DNA from 3 places in the Marinobacter sp. LV10R510-11A genome. Region 2 is predicted to be linked to each of the others. Evidence: predicted binding sites of a transcription regulator. Region 2 holds the regulator's gene; each other region holds the start of a gene.
The links. The regulator FliA, encoded in region 2, starts transcription of late flagellar genes. The targets are predictions, from matches to a motif close to CTAAAGTTTNNNNNNNNNNNGCCGNTAA.
Positions count from the first base shown of each region.

Region 1 (5,313 bases), 200 kb from region 2:
TATCGATGGTGATCTCGGCCGTTTTGTCGCCCACGGCGATAGACAGCTTGCCTTCACCCACTGGCGTGGTGTCGCGATCGGCAAACACCTCCAGCGACGCCAGAGCCTGAGCGGAGGCCAAGCTGGTTACATCCAGGCTATAGCTGCCGCGGTTGGCTTTGGTGCTGTCTACCGAAACACCAATGTCTTCATTGGATGAGCTGGCGGAAAACGCCTTCAGATTGTCAGCAGCACTTAACTGGCGCATGGGCAGGCGCAGTTCGGTAATAGCGCTACGCAGCTTGCCATAAGCAGACAACATCGCCTCTGACTGCTGGGTCTTTTGGGCCAACCGATTATCAGTTGGCCTGCGCTCTGCTGCAACCATCTGATCCACCAAATCGGACGTCAACACGCCAGAGCCGATTCCCAGTGATGAAATACCTGCCATACCAATGCCTCCTTGAAGGGGCCAATCACTCTATCGTCTATTTAACGGCCGCAAGCGGCAAAACTTTGCCTCTTTCCCATCGCCAATTTGTAACACCGCGTAACACTGCTAACGAGCCCCCACTCCCCAACCCCTCCCCCGCAAGGGGCGAGGGGCTTTAACTGCACCGATGTGCTCCCCTCTCCCCCTGCGGGAGAGGGGCCGGGGGAGAGGGGGTAGGGCCAACCCTCCGTAAAAACCAGAACACCGCCGGCCCCTCACGGGTGCGGCGGTGCTGAACAACCATTGCCAACATCAAATCAAAAGCGGCAACTCTTTACACTTTTTATACCTTGATGTTAAACAACGTCAGCGGTTCGTCCTGCTGCAATTTCTCTGCCAACCTTAGCGCCAGTTCATCAGGAATTTGCCGAATAACTTCCTGGGTTTGCTGATCCACCACCCTTACGATGGTCTGCCCCAAATCGTTATCCATTTCAAACTGCAGATCTCTCTGAACGTTCTGAACATAATCATTCAGCTGAGAAACCGCCTCATCCAGCTCCTCCCGCTTCGCCTCATTCCGCTTCTGCAGCTGTTCAGCTTTAGAAACGTCTTGAGCTTGGGAAGCCGTCTGATTCGGCACTACACGCCCAGCTGATAAAGACGCAAGCTCGGAGGCATTCCTGCCTTCGGCCTGAGATGACGACAGTGCCCGAGCCGGAACCGCCTCGCCGGAGCGAGCCAGTTTCAGATCCGTACTGTTCAGGGTAACGTCATTCATAGCTTACCTCACTGTACTGAAACGGCGTAAAGCCGAAGCCCGAAGGCTTCGACTGTTATCCGCTAACCTCTTACTGAAGCAGCGACAGAACCTGCTGAGGACGAGCGTTGGCCTGTGCCAGAACCGAAATACCGGCTTGTTGCAGTACCTGGGACTTAGCCAGCGCCGCAGTTTCTGAAGCGAAGTCGGCGTCCAAGATGCGGCTATTGGCGGCGCTGAGGTTCTCTACTGAGGTACTCAGGTTCGCGATGGTAGATTCGAAGCGGTTCTGGACCGCACCGAGCTCAGAGCGGAACTCGTTCACCTGGTTGATCGCAAAATCAATCGCCACCAGCGCCTCATCAGAACCACCACGGGTGCTGATATCCAGACTGTTGAGCGATATATCTGAGCTCGCATCCGTGGTAACGTTCTGGTTGACCTCAACAGTCGCCGCGTTGTCGTCAATATCGGTAGTGATCGAAGCTGTAAAGCTCTCGCCCTTGGCTGACGCAAACACAATCTCGTCACCCTCAGCACTCAGGAATCCTGAAACACCGGTATTCTTCGTTTCAGCATTAACCTGCGCTACGACGTCCCGAAGGCTACTTGCGTCATCGACGTCAAAAGCTGTGCCCCCCACATTCAGGCTAAAAGAAACGGTATCACCTGCCTCAAACTTTGTGGCAATAGTTACGTCCTCAGCCGCTTTCAAAGAGCTCAAGCTACTTCCAACAGATTTATCTGGGGTTCCGCCATCGCTGATTGTGAAGTTTGTAATATCGTACGTAGTACCGCCGGCATTGGCATTTGTGAACTGAATGTCGTTGGTGTCTTCCTGAACCGTCAAGTCGGAACCTATAGCTCCCTCAGCCGCACTCCCGAGTTGGCTATTGATCTCCGCGACAATGGCAGCCGGATCATTTGTTCCAGCGGATAACGAGAAGCTTATAGTTTCCGTTGCACCACCACTCCCGATGATGTCGAAGCTGCCTGTAACGCCATCATCTTTTTTTGCCAGGTTCGAAAGATCGACACCAACGCTTGCAGGTGTGGTTTGTGCCAGCGTAGAGATGCTGCCAGTTTCAGTGATTTGATCACCTGACGCATCCGTGATCGAAAAACCACTTAAATCCACGGCTGTGGTTGTCGGATTGCTGATAGTCAGCGAGTTCCCATCATCTGAAGCAGTGACGGTTGCCTGATCGAGACCAGTTTCTTTTCGGATCTCAACTTGGAGGGCATCAGCCAAAGCGGCTGCAGGGCTTGGGGTACCTGCTGAATAGTCGCTAGTCACGCCACTGAGATCCGTTGCTCCAGCTCCCACCGTGCCTGCAACAGTGACCGTATCCGTCAAATCCAGGGATGAAATATCCAGAAGCGTCTCGCCCGCATCACCGGCACCTAGCACGTCTGTAGACAGCCCGCTGGTCTGGGAAATAGTGGCTCCCAGCTCGCTGCCTTTGGAATTCAGGCCATCAACTGAAATGGTTTCACCGGCGTTAGCACCCACCTGAAAAGCTTGAGTGCCAAAGGTACCATCAAGGACTTTCAGCCCGTTAAAGGACGTTTGGCTGGCAATGCGGTTAACTTCCTGAATACGCTGATCCACTTCGTTGTTCAGAGCGTCGCGGTCTGAATCACTGTTGGTTGCGTTAGCAGACTGAACCGACAGTTCCCGTATACGCTGCAGGTTGTTGGTGATCTCGTCGAGTGCACCCTCAGCGGTTTGCGCCAGAGAAATGCCGTCGTTCGAGTTACGAGTTGCAACGTTCAAACCGGAAATCTGTGACTGAAAACGAGTAGAGATCGCCAGACCAGCCGCATCGTCTTTGGCCGAGTTAATTCGCAGACCAGAAGACAAACGCTCCAGCGCCTGATCGTTCATGCCCTGAGACTTGGTCAGCTGGTTTTGGGCCATTAGTGAGGCTACGTTGGTGTTGATTCCGAGAGCCATGGTGATTCTCCTTCGACTGTAAGTCGTTATTTCATGGAAGAGGTCTGGCGTTCTCTTTTTGGTTTGGAGCGCCGCCCTGTTATTTCTCTTAACGGCGCCCCCTGCGGATCCTTTAGAAAAAAATATCAGGCTTTTGTAAAGGAATGTAAGCGCCAGTCACTCGCCGCGGTAATCCCCTCCTCCGAAACCTCACACCATGCTTCGTTCCTGAATTGTAGTGGTTCAACGCTACGCAACCGCTGCAAAAATCCCTTTGAGTTCCTGGATAGAGGCAGGCTGCCTCTCCATTAACACCTCTTCGTTGATCAACAGAATCACGCTCTTTATCAAATCTGTAGTGTTTTCGATATGCGCGGTCGTTTTGAGCTTGTTAATGTCTTCTGTAATTTTCCGGCCTTTCAGGGAAAGCCGCTTTTCAGCCTTGCCCTGTGCAAGCTCACTTTTCAGAAGAGCCGGAAGCTTGCTGGCTTTTTTTGGATCATAGGCAAGCTTGTGGATATAGTACTTCATCAAACTCGGTACAAAATCCGACGTACCGCCCAATTCAAAAGCTGCAAGACTGAGGATGTCCAGCATGTGGGCCGGCAATCTGCTTTCTACAGCTTTTCGTTGAGCATCTAACTGCGCCTTAATCGCTGGGGTGGATTGATGTGGTAGCAGGCACACCTGGTCGCACTGATCGCAAACACCCACTAGCGCCTTTTTTACAACTCCGCTGCCGTCACTTAAAGGCACATCCCGCAACCTGAAAGTTGCATTCTGGATTGAGCCGCAATGCTCACAGATGGCCTGTTTTGAATCGCCAACTTTGAAAATTTTCATAATGCCACCTTAGTGATGCACGCTGATGAAGACACTGTCAGGTTCCAAAAAATACCACTTGATATACCAATCCGCGCCGTACGACCTAGTTCTAATCACATGAACATCTACGCTGGCGACTGTATGGTGCGGGCTGCAACGATAATCTGTACCGCGAGCCCTGCCGATCACAGCTGCAACTTCGTCAAGCGTAACTTCACCCGTTGCAAGCAGGTTTTTAATATCGATATTCGCTCTCTCAGCGTGCAAGACCGCTCCCCTATCCAAACACGCCAATACACTGGCTTTAACATCCTTGAAACCCAAATCATACCTCCATTGTACGATAACTGGCGTACACTTCAACTTGCATTTATTTGTCAGCGAAAAATAACAGAAAGCGGCAATCCATTTCCTGTTTGACGCGACTAAAAACTGGCACCTGCTTTCCAATACTCTTTTCCCCATTCAACATAGTTGCATAGAAACAAACACTTATAGGATTTTTTGGAAAGCTGGCACACACTTCGCTTTACTCTCCCTCAAACGGTCATTTAACGATTCTTTGCCGGTATGCTGCCAAAATCTATACGAGCAGCGTGGCCCGGCACCTCTGAGTAGGGAGATTAGATATGCCTCAGGTCATTAACACCAACATTGCCTCACTGAACGCACAGCGTAACTTGAACGCTTCACAGACTCAGGCGAATACGGCTCTGGAGCGTTTGTCTTCTGGCTTGCGCATCAACTCCGCCAAAGACGATGCCGCCGGCCTCGCGATTTCTGAACGGTTCCAATCCCAGATCTCCGGCCTTAACCAGGCTCAGCGGAATGCAAACGATGGCATTTCCTTGGCGCAAACGGCTGAAGGGGCCATGAATGAGATCACCAACAACCTGCAGCGCATTCGTGAATTGGCGGTGCAGTCTGCCAACGCTACGAACAGCATTTCTGACAGGCAAGCGCTGAACCAAGAGGTACAGCAGCGGATTGAAGAGATCAATCGGATTGCCAGCCAAACCTCGTTTAACGGACTCAAGGTATTGGATGGCACGTTTGCAACTCAAACCTTTCAGGTTGGAGCAAACACCGGAGAGACCATCGCTCTAAGTGGCCTTGACTCTCGTGGAAGTCAGATCGGGTCTGTGCTGAAAGAAACCAGCAGCCTTGGTGGTTTTGTAGTTGGCCCTGGCGAGGCATCCTCAACACGGTTTGATGTGTCCAGCTTTGCTTTTGATGGCGCTGAAGATATTGGAGGTACCATCGAACTGAATGGCGTCAGCCTAACTATTGCCGCCACCGGCCCTGGCGGTGCCCAAGCATTGGGTACCGCCATCCAAGATAAAATTGATGCGGCTGCTCTGGCCGACGTAGACGATGCCG
Region 1 is NZ_LT907980.1:158,118-163,430, reverse strand. It holds gene fliD (flagellar filament capping protein FliD) at 1-430, opposite strand, end outside; gene CPH80_RS00975 (flagellar protein FlaG) at 756-1,193, opposite strand; gene CPH80_RS23120 (flagellin) at 1,264-3,129, opposite strand; gene CPH80_RS00965 (hypothetical protein) at 3,358-3,951, opposite strand; gene CPH80_RS23115 (flagellin) at 4,563-5,313, shown strand, end outside.
Region 1: CPH80_RS23120 (flagellin) is a predicted target of FliA. The motif match lies at 3,218-3,245, and genes of this name have one in related genera.

Region 2 (5,313 bases):
GTTGCGGATTGCCTCATGCAGTGTTCGGGTCAGGCGGCCAACTTCGCGATAAAGACTTTGGTCTCTGACGTCGCTCAGCTCATTGATCAGGCTCATGGAGCGGGCATAATCCCCGCTTTCAACGCTTTTCACGAGCTCTGCAGCCTGCTGCCGGAGCTTTTCAGTTACCTCTGTCTCAAGACCTCGGTGGTCTTTCTTGTCATCACTCATACGAGCCGTCCGATAGCTGTTTACTGGATTCGCTCAAAGATTTTCTCGATTTTATCTTTGAGAACGGCGGCCGTAAAAGGCTTTACAACATAGCCATTCACGCCAGCTTGAGCAGCGGCCACAATCTGATCGCGTTTGGCTTCGGCGGTAACCATCAAGACAGGGAGGGTTTTCAGATTTTCATCAGCCCGCACCGCTTTGAGCAGATCAAAACCGGACATTCCGGGCATGTTCCAATCTGTCACCAAGAAATCGTACTTACCGCTTTTAAGCATGGGCAAAGCGGTATTGCCGTCATCCGCTTCATCAACGTTGGTGAAGCCCAGATCACGGAGCAGGTTCTTAATAATCCGTCGCATTGTGGAGAAGTCGTCCACAATGAGAATTTTCATGTTCTTGTCCAAAGGGACCTCCAGTTAGTAACATCCGTTAGCTGTCAGTTTCGTTGCGCCATTCCGAAAGCCGGCCACGCAGCCGCAACGCCGCTTGGCTGTGTATCTGGCTGACTCTGCTTTCACTGACGCCAAGCACTGCGCCAATTTCCTTGAGGTTCAGTTCTTCCTGGTAATACAAGCTCAGTACAAGCTTTTCCCGCTCTGGAAGCTGCTCTATTGCGGCAGCTAGACTGCTTCTAAATGCATCAGAAGACAGGTCATCCAACGGATTATCACTGGTCTCTAATTCTTGTATCGGCAGCTCTCCGGATTCATTGAGCTCATCAAGGCTAAAAAGTCGCCCACTGTTAGTATCGGACAGAGTGGCATGGTATTCAGAAAGCTCCATGTCGAGCTCTTCGGCCACTTCTACGTCCTGGGCTTCACGGCCTTCGCGATCCTCAACAGCCTTGATAGCGCGGGCTACACGACGTGCATTCCGGTGAACGGAGCGTGGGACCCAGTCGCCTTTACGAATTTCATCCACCATGGCACCACGAATGCGTATGCCAGCATAGGTTTCAAAGGTTGCGCCTTTGGTTGCGCTGTAGCGTTGGGCGGCTTCTAGCAGCCCGATCATTCCAGCCTGCATTAGGTCGTCTAGCTGTACCGAAGCCGGCAGCCGCGCCAAAAGATGGAGCGCAATTTTCTTGACCAGGAGCGCGTGCGTCTCAATGAGCTCTGAGGGACTTTTCACGCCTGACTGGTGGTAGATTCCCAGGTTTTTCGCCAATGTCATGCATCCGGTTTTGTTTGACGGGATCCGTTTCAGACTTCGACGAGCCGCTCCACAAAAAACTCTAAGTGTCCGCGGGGAGATGAAGGCAGCGGCCAGCTCTCAACCTTGTCAGCCAACGCTTTGATCGCAAGTGAGGCTTTGGCCCGGGGATAAGCATCCAGCACCGCCCTCTGGCGCTGAACCGCTTTCTTCACAGCTTCGTCGTAAGGCACCATACCCACATACTGTAATGCCACATCTAGGAAGCGCTCAGTCACTCGGGTAAGTTTTTCAAATAGATGGCGGCCTTCCTGCTCATTGCCCACCTGGTTGGCAAGGATGCGGAAGCGGTGGGTGCCGTAGTCACGATTCATCAATTTAATGAGGGCGTAGGCGTCGGTAATGGATGTTGGCTCATCGCAAACCACCAGCAGCAGTTCTTGAGAGGCCCGCAGAAAGCTCACAACCGACTCTGAAATACCGGCAGCGGTATCTACAATCAACACATCGATTTGATCACCCAGTTCGCTGAACGCGTTGATCAGCCCCGCGTGTTCCATGGAGCTGAGCTGAGTCATACGCTGAGTGCCGGACGAAGCCGGAACAATCTTGATGCCACACGGCCCATCCACCAGAACGTCCCTGAGATCGCATTTGCCCGCTAGGACATCCTGCAGGGTGTTGTTAGCCGTGACGCCAAGCAGCACATCAAGGTTACCAAGACCAAGGTCGGCATCGAGCAAAACAACACGACGACCCTTCTGGGCCAGAGCGATGCCAAGGTTGACCGAAATATTACTCTTGCCAACCCCGCCTTTGCCGCCGGAAACCGCTATTACCTGTACCGGATGTGCTTTGCTCATACTATTTATTATCTCTTGCCACGTTTAGCCGGATTTCATTTATAGCCGGGTATAACTTCGATATTCAGAGCCTTAGGCCATTTCGCGCGGGCGCTCTGTGCCAGGCACTCTCTGTGCAGCTGCCTGTTGCTGAAGCATTTTCAGGCGCTCGACCGCCAAGCGTACAAGCGGAACAGCTTCAGCATGATGCAGATCTCCCGGGATCTTCTGCCCATCTGTGTAATAAGCCACCGGCAACCCGGTTTCCATCACAAAGCCCAGAGATTCGCCTAGAGTTAGGCCTTCGTCAATTTTCGTTATCACGCAGCCCGTTAGATTAGCCATCTTATAGCAATGCCAGACGGATTTCATAATACGCGGCTGGCTGGTTGCGGAAACTACTAGGTGCGTGCGCACGTTGTGGTGACTGCGGGCCAGCTCTGTCAGCTGCTCCTGATAGCCTTTGTCAGAACTGGTTAGCCCTGCCGTATCAATTAGTACCAGATGGCGGTCCGACAACTCATCAAGAATATCATCCAGGGTGTTGCTTTCGTCCACCACCCGAACTGGTACGTTCAGAATGCGACCAAACACGAAAAGCTGCTCATGCGCCGCAACCCGGTAACGGTCTGTGGTGACCAGTGCCACGGAATCGGCGCCGTACTTCAGTACATAACGGGCGGCCAGCTTGCCAATTGTGGTGGTCTTGCCGGAACCCGTGGGGCCGACCAACGCATAAACACCGCCTTCGTCTAGCCACTCTTGGTGGGGCGTGCGTAAGCCGGTGACGAGCATTTTCAAGGACTGTTTCCAGCCATCATCCAGCTTTCCGCCCTTGTGGCGACGGGAAAGCGAGCCTGCCAACTCCGAGCTCAGGCCAAACTCTTGCAACCGTTCTGCTAGCCGTTGCTGAACCGCACTGACGCCGGTTTTTGCTGGCTCACTATGCTGGCCACTCATGAGATCCCGCAATGAGCTGATTTCTGCACGCATGCGAGCAAGCTCATCGGAATAGTCTGTATGACTGCTGACGCCAGAAGAAACCGGCTCATCAAAACTGCCATTCACCGCTTGGTGCAAATCTGCAAATGACGCTTCAGAATAGCCCTGGCTTCGCTCGGCCCGATTTTCGCGCACGTCACGAATGCGGGAACGGGAGCGGCTTAGCTCATCTTCCAGCCGGCGGTGACGCTCTGCCTGCATTTCAGCAAGGCGAGCACCATTGGTGGCTTCGCTGGCCTCCTCGCCCAGACTCTGCCGCGCCATATTTTCGTCATAATCCAGTGCCGTAACAATTTCAACGCCATCGTCTACCCGGCGGTTAGAAAGGATGACAGCATCGGGACCCATCTGTTCACTGACTTGCTTCAGTGCTTGGGCCATGCTTTTGGCAAAAAAACGTTTCACTTTCATGATATTGCATCCTCCACCGGCAACGCTGTACCCGCGCTGTCCGTTCTTTCATCCGCGTGCTTATTGGCCCACGGACGCCACGATCGTAATTTGCTTGTTATCCGGTATTTCCTGGTAGGAGAGCACGTGCAGCCGCTCCACACCGAAACTTGCAAACTTTGCGAGCACCGGCCTTAAGGGGCCAGATACCAGCAGGATGGCGGGTTTACCAAGCACTTCCTGGCGCTGAACGCTGTCTTGCAGAGAGCGCTGCAGCTTTTCCACCATATTCGGCTCCAGAACCATGCCTATATCCTCCTGGCCGCCAGATTGTTGACTCTGCTGAACAGACTTAAGCAATAACTGTTCCAGATCTGGATCTAAGGTAATAACAGGTATCTCCGGATCACTGCCACAGATGCTCTGAATAATCATCCGTCGCAGCGCCTGACGCGCCACAGTGGTCAGCAGCCTTGGGTCCTGACTCTTGGGGTGCACGTTCACCATGGCTTCGGCAATGGAGCGCATATCCCGAATGGGCACCTCTTCTTTGAGCAGGTTCTGCAGCACCTTCAACAGCAGGCTGATGGACATCGTGGTTGGCACCAGCTCTTCCGCCAGCTTAGGCGAAGCTTTTTCCAGCTGATCCAGCCATTTTTGAACTTCTTCGTGGCCCAACAATTCATGAGCATGTTTTTGCAGTACCTGGTTCAGGTGCGTAGCCACCACGGTGCTGGCATCCACCACCGTATAACCCAGCGTTTGGGCTTGGTCTTTTTTCTCTGGCTCAATCCAGCTCGCATCCAGACCAAAGGCGGGGTCCTTGCCTTCAATACCTTCTATTTTTCCGAACACTTGGCCTGGGTCGATTGCCAACTCGCGGTCGGGGTGAATGTCTGCCTCTGCGATGGTTACGCCCATCAACGTGATGCGGTACACATTGGGCATGAGGTCCAGGTTGTCGCGAATGTGTACGGAGGGCATAAGGAAGCCCATGTCTTGCGACAGCTTTTTACGCACGCCCTTTATACGGCTTAACAGTTGCCCACCCTGGGATTTATCAACCAGTGGTATAAGGCGGTAGCCGACTTCTAACCCGACGATATCCACCGTTGCCACGTCGTCCCAACCCAGCTCCCGGGTTTCTCCCGGCGCAGGTAACTGGCGGCCGGGGTCGCCACCGGCATCACCGGCCAGCGGTGCATCACGGCCCCCAGAGCCGGCCAGAGCACCGGCGCCTCGACCGGGGAACGCACCTCCATCTTCCACGGTCTGCCTATCTTTATTCCAGATAAACCAAGCGCCTGCGGCAGCGAGACCCCCAAGCCCAAGAAATGCCACATGGGGCATCCCAGGAATCAAGCCCAGGAGAATAAGAATGCTCGCCGCAATCGCCAGAGCCTTGGGCGCATTGAACAGCTGCTGAAGAATCTGCCCGCCCATATCCTGGCTGGTACTCACCCGGGTAACCATGATCGCAGCAGAGGTAGAAAGCAGCAGTGACGGAATCTGGGCAACCAAGCCATCACCTATGGTGAGCAGCGCGTAGCGCTCCATGGCGAGGCCGAAATCAAGGTCGTGCTGGAGCATACCAATGGCGACACCCCCAATAATATTGATGGCCAGTATCAACAGGCTAGCAACGGCATCACCCTTCACAAACTTGGAGGCACCGTCCATGGAGCCGTAGAAATCTGCCTCCTGTGCTATATCCTCA
Region 2 is NZ_LT907980.1:353,828-359,140, reverse strand. It holds gene CPH80_RS01825 (protein phosphatase CheZ) at 1-210, opposite strand, end outside; gene cheY (chemotaxis response regulator CheY) at 231-614, opposite strand; gene CPH80_RS01815 (RNA polymerase sigma factor FliA) at 640-1,383, opposite strand; gene CPH80_RS01810 (MinD/ParA family protein) at 1,413-2,225, opposite strand; gene flhF (flagellar biosynthesis protein FlhF) at 2,298-3,617, opposite strand; gene flhA (flagellar biosynthesis protein FlhA) at 3,678-5,313, opposite strand, start outside.

Region 3 (5,313 bases), 580 kb from region 2:
GGCAAAAACCGATCAGTAAAGGCGTCAAAGCTGCTTGAATACTTAGTGGGCTGGGTGTTGGGGATGGGCTTTCTCGATTTATCGAACAGGGCATTTTCAGTCAGTTTGCCATCGCGGATGGCCTGCCCAAAGATCTGGCCGATCTGCTCTGCCCCAGCGCGCGCCTGATCGTAGAAGAATCTGTGATAGCTGGAGCCACTGTTCCGTGCGAACGCCGCATTAGCCACTTCTGCAAGCTCCATCAGTGTGGCTGCCTGCTCCGCCAGCGAAACAACACTGGTATCGCTTTCAGAGATCTGGTCCCTTACGGTTTCGATAGCCGAGAATACGTGAGTCAGGCTGACTTCGTTGTTTTGATCAATCTCCGCAATACGGGCGATTTGTTGCTGAACGCGATCAGACTGGTCACGTATCTGATCAAGCCGCTCTCCTACGGTTTCTACCGACGCAAGGCCCTCCTCAACGCTGCGGGCAAGATCTTCAATACGGGTAACGATCAATGCGGTATCGGAACGAACCTCCTGCAGCGTTTTCGCTACTTCGCCAGTCGCTTGAGCGGTGCGACCAGCCAGTTGCCGGACTTCATCAGCAACCACTGCAAAGCCTCGCCCCTGATCTCCGGCCCGGGCGGCTTCAATGGCCGCATTAAGCGCCAGCAGGTTCGTCTGCTCTGCAATGCCTTGAATGGTGGTGGTCACCCCCTGAATTTTGTTCGATTTGTCATTAAGCTCCTGGATCAGACGCAGGTTTTCCCCTGATTGCTGATGCACTACGCGTATGCTGTCAATCGCTGTGGTGAGTGCCTCGCGCCCCTCGGTGCTGGCTTGCCGGTTCTGCAAGGCCATGGTGGCAGCATCGCTAGCTTGTTGTGAGGATTCCCTTACGGTTTCGGTAATCTGTCCCGCGTAATCGGCCATTTGTGCGGTTTCCTGAACCTGAAGATCCAGCTGTAATTTGAGCTGGTCTGCAGCGTAGGAAACCTGCGCAGCAGAAATGGCATTTTTATCAGCACTTCCAGAAAGTGCCTCTACCAACGCCCTGCCTGATCGTGCGTCGGCAAGCAGCTGCTCACACTTGGATCGTAGAGGGTGATTTTCGTCCAGCGTTCCATTATTCAACCCGTCCAGCCCGCGATCAACTGGCTCCAGAACCCTCACAATCAGGAACGCTGCCGCAGCCACAAGGCCAATGACCAGACCGATAGACAGTGATGCCGGATCCAGACCTAACAAGGGCGCCACCAACACACTGGCAACCGCAAGAACAATTGCAATTGCGCTGCCCCAAAAAACCGTTACGCGATCAAGCAACCCCATAAAAACCTCGTTGTTGTTATCATTTCTGCTCGTAGTTTTTGTTATGTCTGATAGCCAAACGGTTATCCAGCCAGTTTAGAGACTAGAGAGTTGAAGCGGATTAATAACTTATACTTAAGTAGATTTACCTAACTTAACGGCCAGGTTGAGCGATTCTTAAACAAAAAAACCGCAAACCCGATGCCCCTTTATGATCAGGCCACCAGGTTTACGGTTTTCTGCAAGGCTAGCCTAAAGCTCAGGCGCCAATCACACCCTTGTCGTCGCGGGTAACGATGACGGTTGCGTCTCGGGGGTGGTCGCCTTCGTTACCAAAGGGCCAGTCTTTTTTGGGATGCTGGATATTTACAAACATGGTTCTAACATCCGGCGTGGTTACAACTCCGGTTACCTCACAGCCCTGCGGCCCCACGAAGAAGCGCCTAATATCCCGGGTTTTGGGGTTGGCCGCGAGCATCATGTTGTTCTGATACGGTGGCGCATCAGAGCCATCTGTCTGGATCCAGAGGCGGCCATTGTAGTCAAACCACAAGCCATCCGGGCTATTGAAGATGTTGTCGTCAGTCAGCGATACAACAACTTCGCCATCCGCCACCGTTTCTGTTCCCTGCGTTCCAGCAAACACAAAGATATCCCACTGGAACCCAGTTGCGGCGAAATCGTTGTCGCCTTCGCTCCAGCGAATAATGTGGCCCGTGCGGTTTTCTGCATTGGGGTTCGCAGCATCAACCTGTTCTTCCGTGCGCTTGGAGTTGTTGGTCAGGGTGAAATAGACCTCACCTGTGTTCGGGTCAACCGCTCCCCACTCCGGGCGATCCATAGGAGTCGCTCCTGCGATATCGGCTGCCAGGCGTGTATTCAGAAGAACATCCGCCTGATTTTCAAAACCCTCAAACTGCACATCACCCACCAATGAACCCTGTGCCGTTTCCACACTGGCCGCAAAGGCCGGGTCATCAAGGGTCAAAGGCAGCCAGTCGCCAGATCCGTCCTCATTAAAACGCGCGACATACAAGGTGCCTTCATCCAGCAAATAGCCGCTGGCAGTTGCTGCGTAATAAGGCCTTGAGGATACAAATTTGTAGATATATTCAAAGCGCGAATCGTCACCGGAGTAACAGACAACGGGTTTGCCTTCCTCTACCGGCGCAAAGATTACGCCCTCGTGCCCAAACCGGCCCAAAGCCGTGCGCTTCTGAGGTTTGCTCTCTGGCGTAAACGGATCGATTTCTACCATGTACCCAAAGGTGTTGGTCTCATTACGGTAGTCCTCCCCAGCGCTCTGTGCCGTGGGCGTGATGTTGAACCGAACGTACTGGTCGTCCCCGCCTTCAGCAAGTTCCCAGTCGTAGCGAGTTGAACTGCCAACGCCATGGCGAGTCTGTTCCCGTGGCTGCGTTTGCGCGCTGTTTGCAAAGTAACCGTGCCAGTTTTCTTCCGCCGCGAGGTAGGTTCCCCACGGGGTTGGGCCCATAGAGCAGTTATTCAACGTGCCCCGGGTCTGGGTGCCATTATGGCTGAACCGGGTCGCGAGCTTGTGGTAACCGCGAACCGGTCCACGGATATCCATATCCGTATTCCCAGTAACCCGGCGGTTGAAGGGGCTTCCGAATACAATGTCCCAGGTACCCGCGCTGTCTTGCTTTATGTGAACCACAGATACGCCGTGAGCGGCTACTTCCTTACGCACTTCATCGGTCGGGCGCATGCCATTCGAGTTATAGGTTGGTCCTTCGGGATGCAGAGCAGCCTGATTAATATACTCATGGTTCATTACCAGCAGCCCTTCGTCAGAGCGATTGCCGCCAGCTTTGAAATCAATCGGGAAAAAGTGCATGCCATCGTGGTGCATGCCTACCTGCTGTTCCTGATCCGCCCCCGAGTTGGAAGCGTCTGCCCTGAATGCTGGATAGGAGCCGGTAATCGGTGTTCCCCAAGGCAAAAAGGCTTTTGCGGAGTATCCCGCGGGTACAACGACGTTGTTTGCAGTGGATACGGCTATCGCTTCAAAACCAAGATCGGTTGCATTCGTATTATCGACATCAGGGTCTGTGCCCTCACTGCCGTTATCACCCTTGCTGTCGCTTCCACAGCCGGCAAGGCCAACACCCATGATGCTGGCCAAGGCCGCGCCCACGCCGCCTTTCATCAGAGTACGGCGCTGCATTCGCGCCGCCAGCACCTCGTGGAACACTCGGTTTCCGGAGTGGTTCACGACGGGTTCGTAATCGGGATCCAGGTAGTTGGAATCAAGGTTGTGCTTGGCCATGTTATGTCTCTCTCTGTCTTTCGCTGATCAACATACGGATGTTGTCGAAGTGACAGTGTCGGCAGGAGACATGACAATGCGGGGACAGTAAAAAGACAAAACCGTTAATCTTTTCTGAAAAAGACTAACGGTTTTAACTCACACTAATAGAAGTGCTCCGACGCAAGTAAAACGCGCCGGAGCAAAAAAGCGACTGTTAGTCGGTCACTTCGTCGTAGCCTTCTTCAATGGAGTCGCCGGCTTCATCGGCGGCATCACCCATTTCGTCGCCGGCGTTTTCAGCACCTTCTTTCATTTCGCCCATCACGCCTTTGTCTTGGCCGGTGGCTTCTTCATAGGTCTCTTCCATCGAATCGCCTGCATCGTCCACCATTTCTTCAGCGTTGTCAGCGGCTTTATCGAAATCAGCTCCCTCATTATCTTCGGAGCTGCAAGCTGCAAGACCCAAAGTCAAAAACATAAGAAGTGCGCTGAGAGTTAACTTATTCATAACATATCCCTCTGTTGGTAAACGTTTGTAACCGTGTACAGAGTAAAGCCATGTTCGGCACCACACAATTACCTGCTGATTACCCTTTATTTAACCAATCGCTCCGCAGACCCGCTAAAAGCCCGGCTTAGGCTTGCTCATTCGGCTAACCAAGTACCCTTTGTCATTTCGAGCCAACCTCCCCAACACGACCTTAAATTGTTGCATTGAAAGATTGTCCGACATAAGTTCAGGTTACGCGCACCGCATTGGAGAGACACCATGAATGCAAAAACCCGTGACAACCTTGATTCGCAATCAGCTAAAAGGCTGGTAAAAAGCCCTATAGCAGCCAGCACTGTGGAAAAGTGGAAAGACCCGAAACGTTACCTTTGGCTTTTAGGGCCGGCCTTGCCCGGCATAGGTCTGGCAGCACTAACCGGTTATGCAATAGCTCCAAAAAAGCTCAAAGCCCTTGCGTGGACTGGCCCAGCACTGGTTCATGGCATTATTCCGGCGTTGGATCGTGCCATTGGAGAGGATAAGAGTAACCCGCCAGAATCGGCAGTCGATTCACTGGAGCAGGACAAGTATTACGGCCGCATCGTAAAGGCATTTATCCCCACACAGTATGCAATGACGTTTATGGGTGCCTGGTTGGCCAGCCGTAAGAATACGCCCATTGAGGACAAAATCGGTTTGGCACTGACCGTTGGCGCCGTCAATGGCATTGGCATCAACACCGCTCACGAGCTGGGCCATAAATCCAGCAAGTTCAACAAACTGATGGCTATGGCTGCTCTGGCACCAACGGGCTACACCCACTTTGTTGTTGAGCACAACTTTGGTCACCACAAGCGGGTAGCAACTCCAGAGGATCCCGCGAGCAGCCGCATGGGTGAAAGTTTTTGGAAGTTTTTACCGCGCTCGGTGTTTGGCGGTATGAAATCGGCCGTGGAGATTGAGAAGGCGCGCTTGGCCCGCAAGGGCAAAAGCTTCTGGAGCCTGAACAACGAGCTGTTACAGGGCTGGGCCATGAGTGCCGGCTTCTTCGGTGCGACCACACTGGTCTGTGGCCCACGGGCGGTGCCGTTCTTGGCCGCACAGGCAGTGTACGGCGCCAGTTTGCTGGAGAGCGTGAATTACATTGAACATTACGGACTACTACGCCAGAAAGACAATAACGGGAAATATGAGCGCACACAGCCAGAACACAGCTGGAACAGTAATCACATTGTGACGAATCTGTTCCTGTATCA
Region 3 is NZ_LT907980.1:4,212,031-4,217,343, reverse strand. It holds gene CPH80_RS20370 (methyl-accepting chemotaxis protein) at 1-1,316, opposite strand, end outside; gene CPH80_RS20365 (PhoX family protein) at 1,555-3,585, opposite strand; gene CPH80_RS20360 (hypothetical protein) at 3,782-4,075, opposite strand; gene CPH80_RS20355 (alkane 1-monooxygenase) at 4,337-5,313, shown strand, end outside.
Region 3: CPH80_RS20370 (methyl-accepting chemotaxis protein) is a predicted target of FliA. The motif match lies at 1,450-1,477, and genes of this name have one in related genera.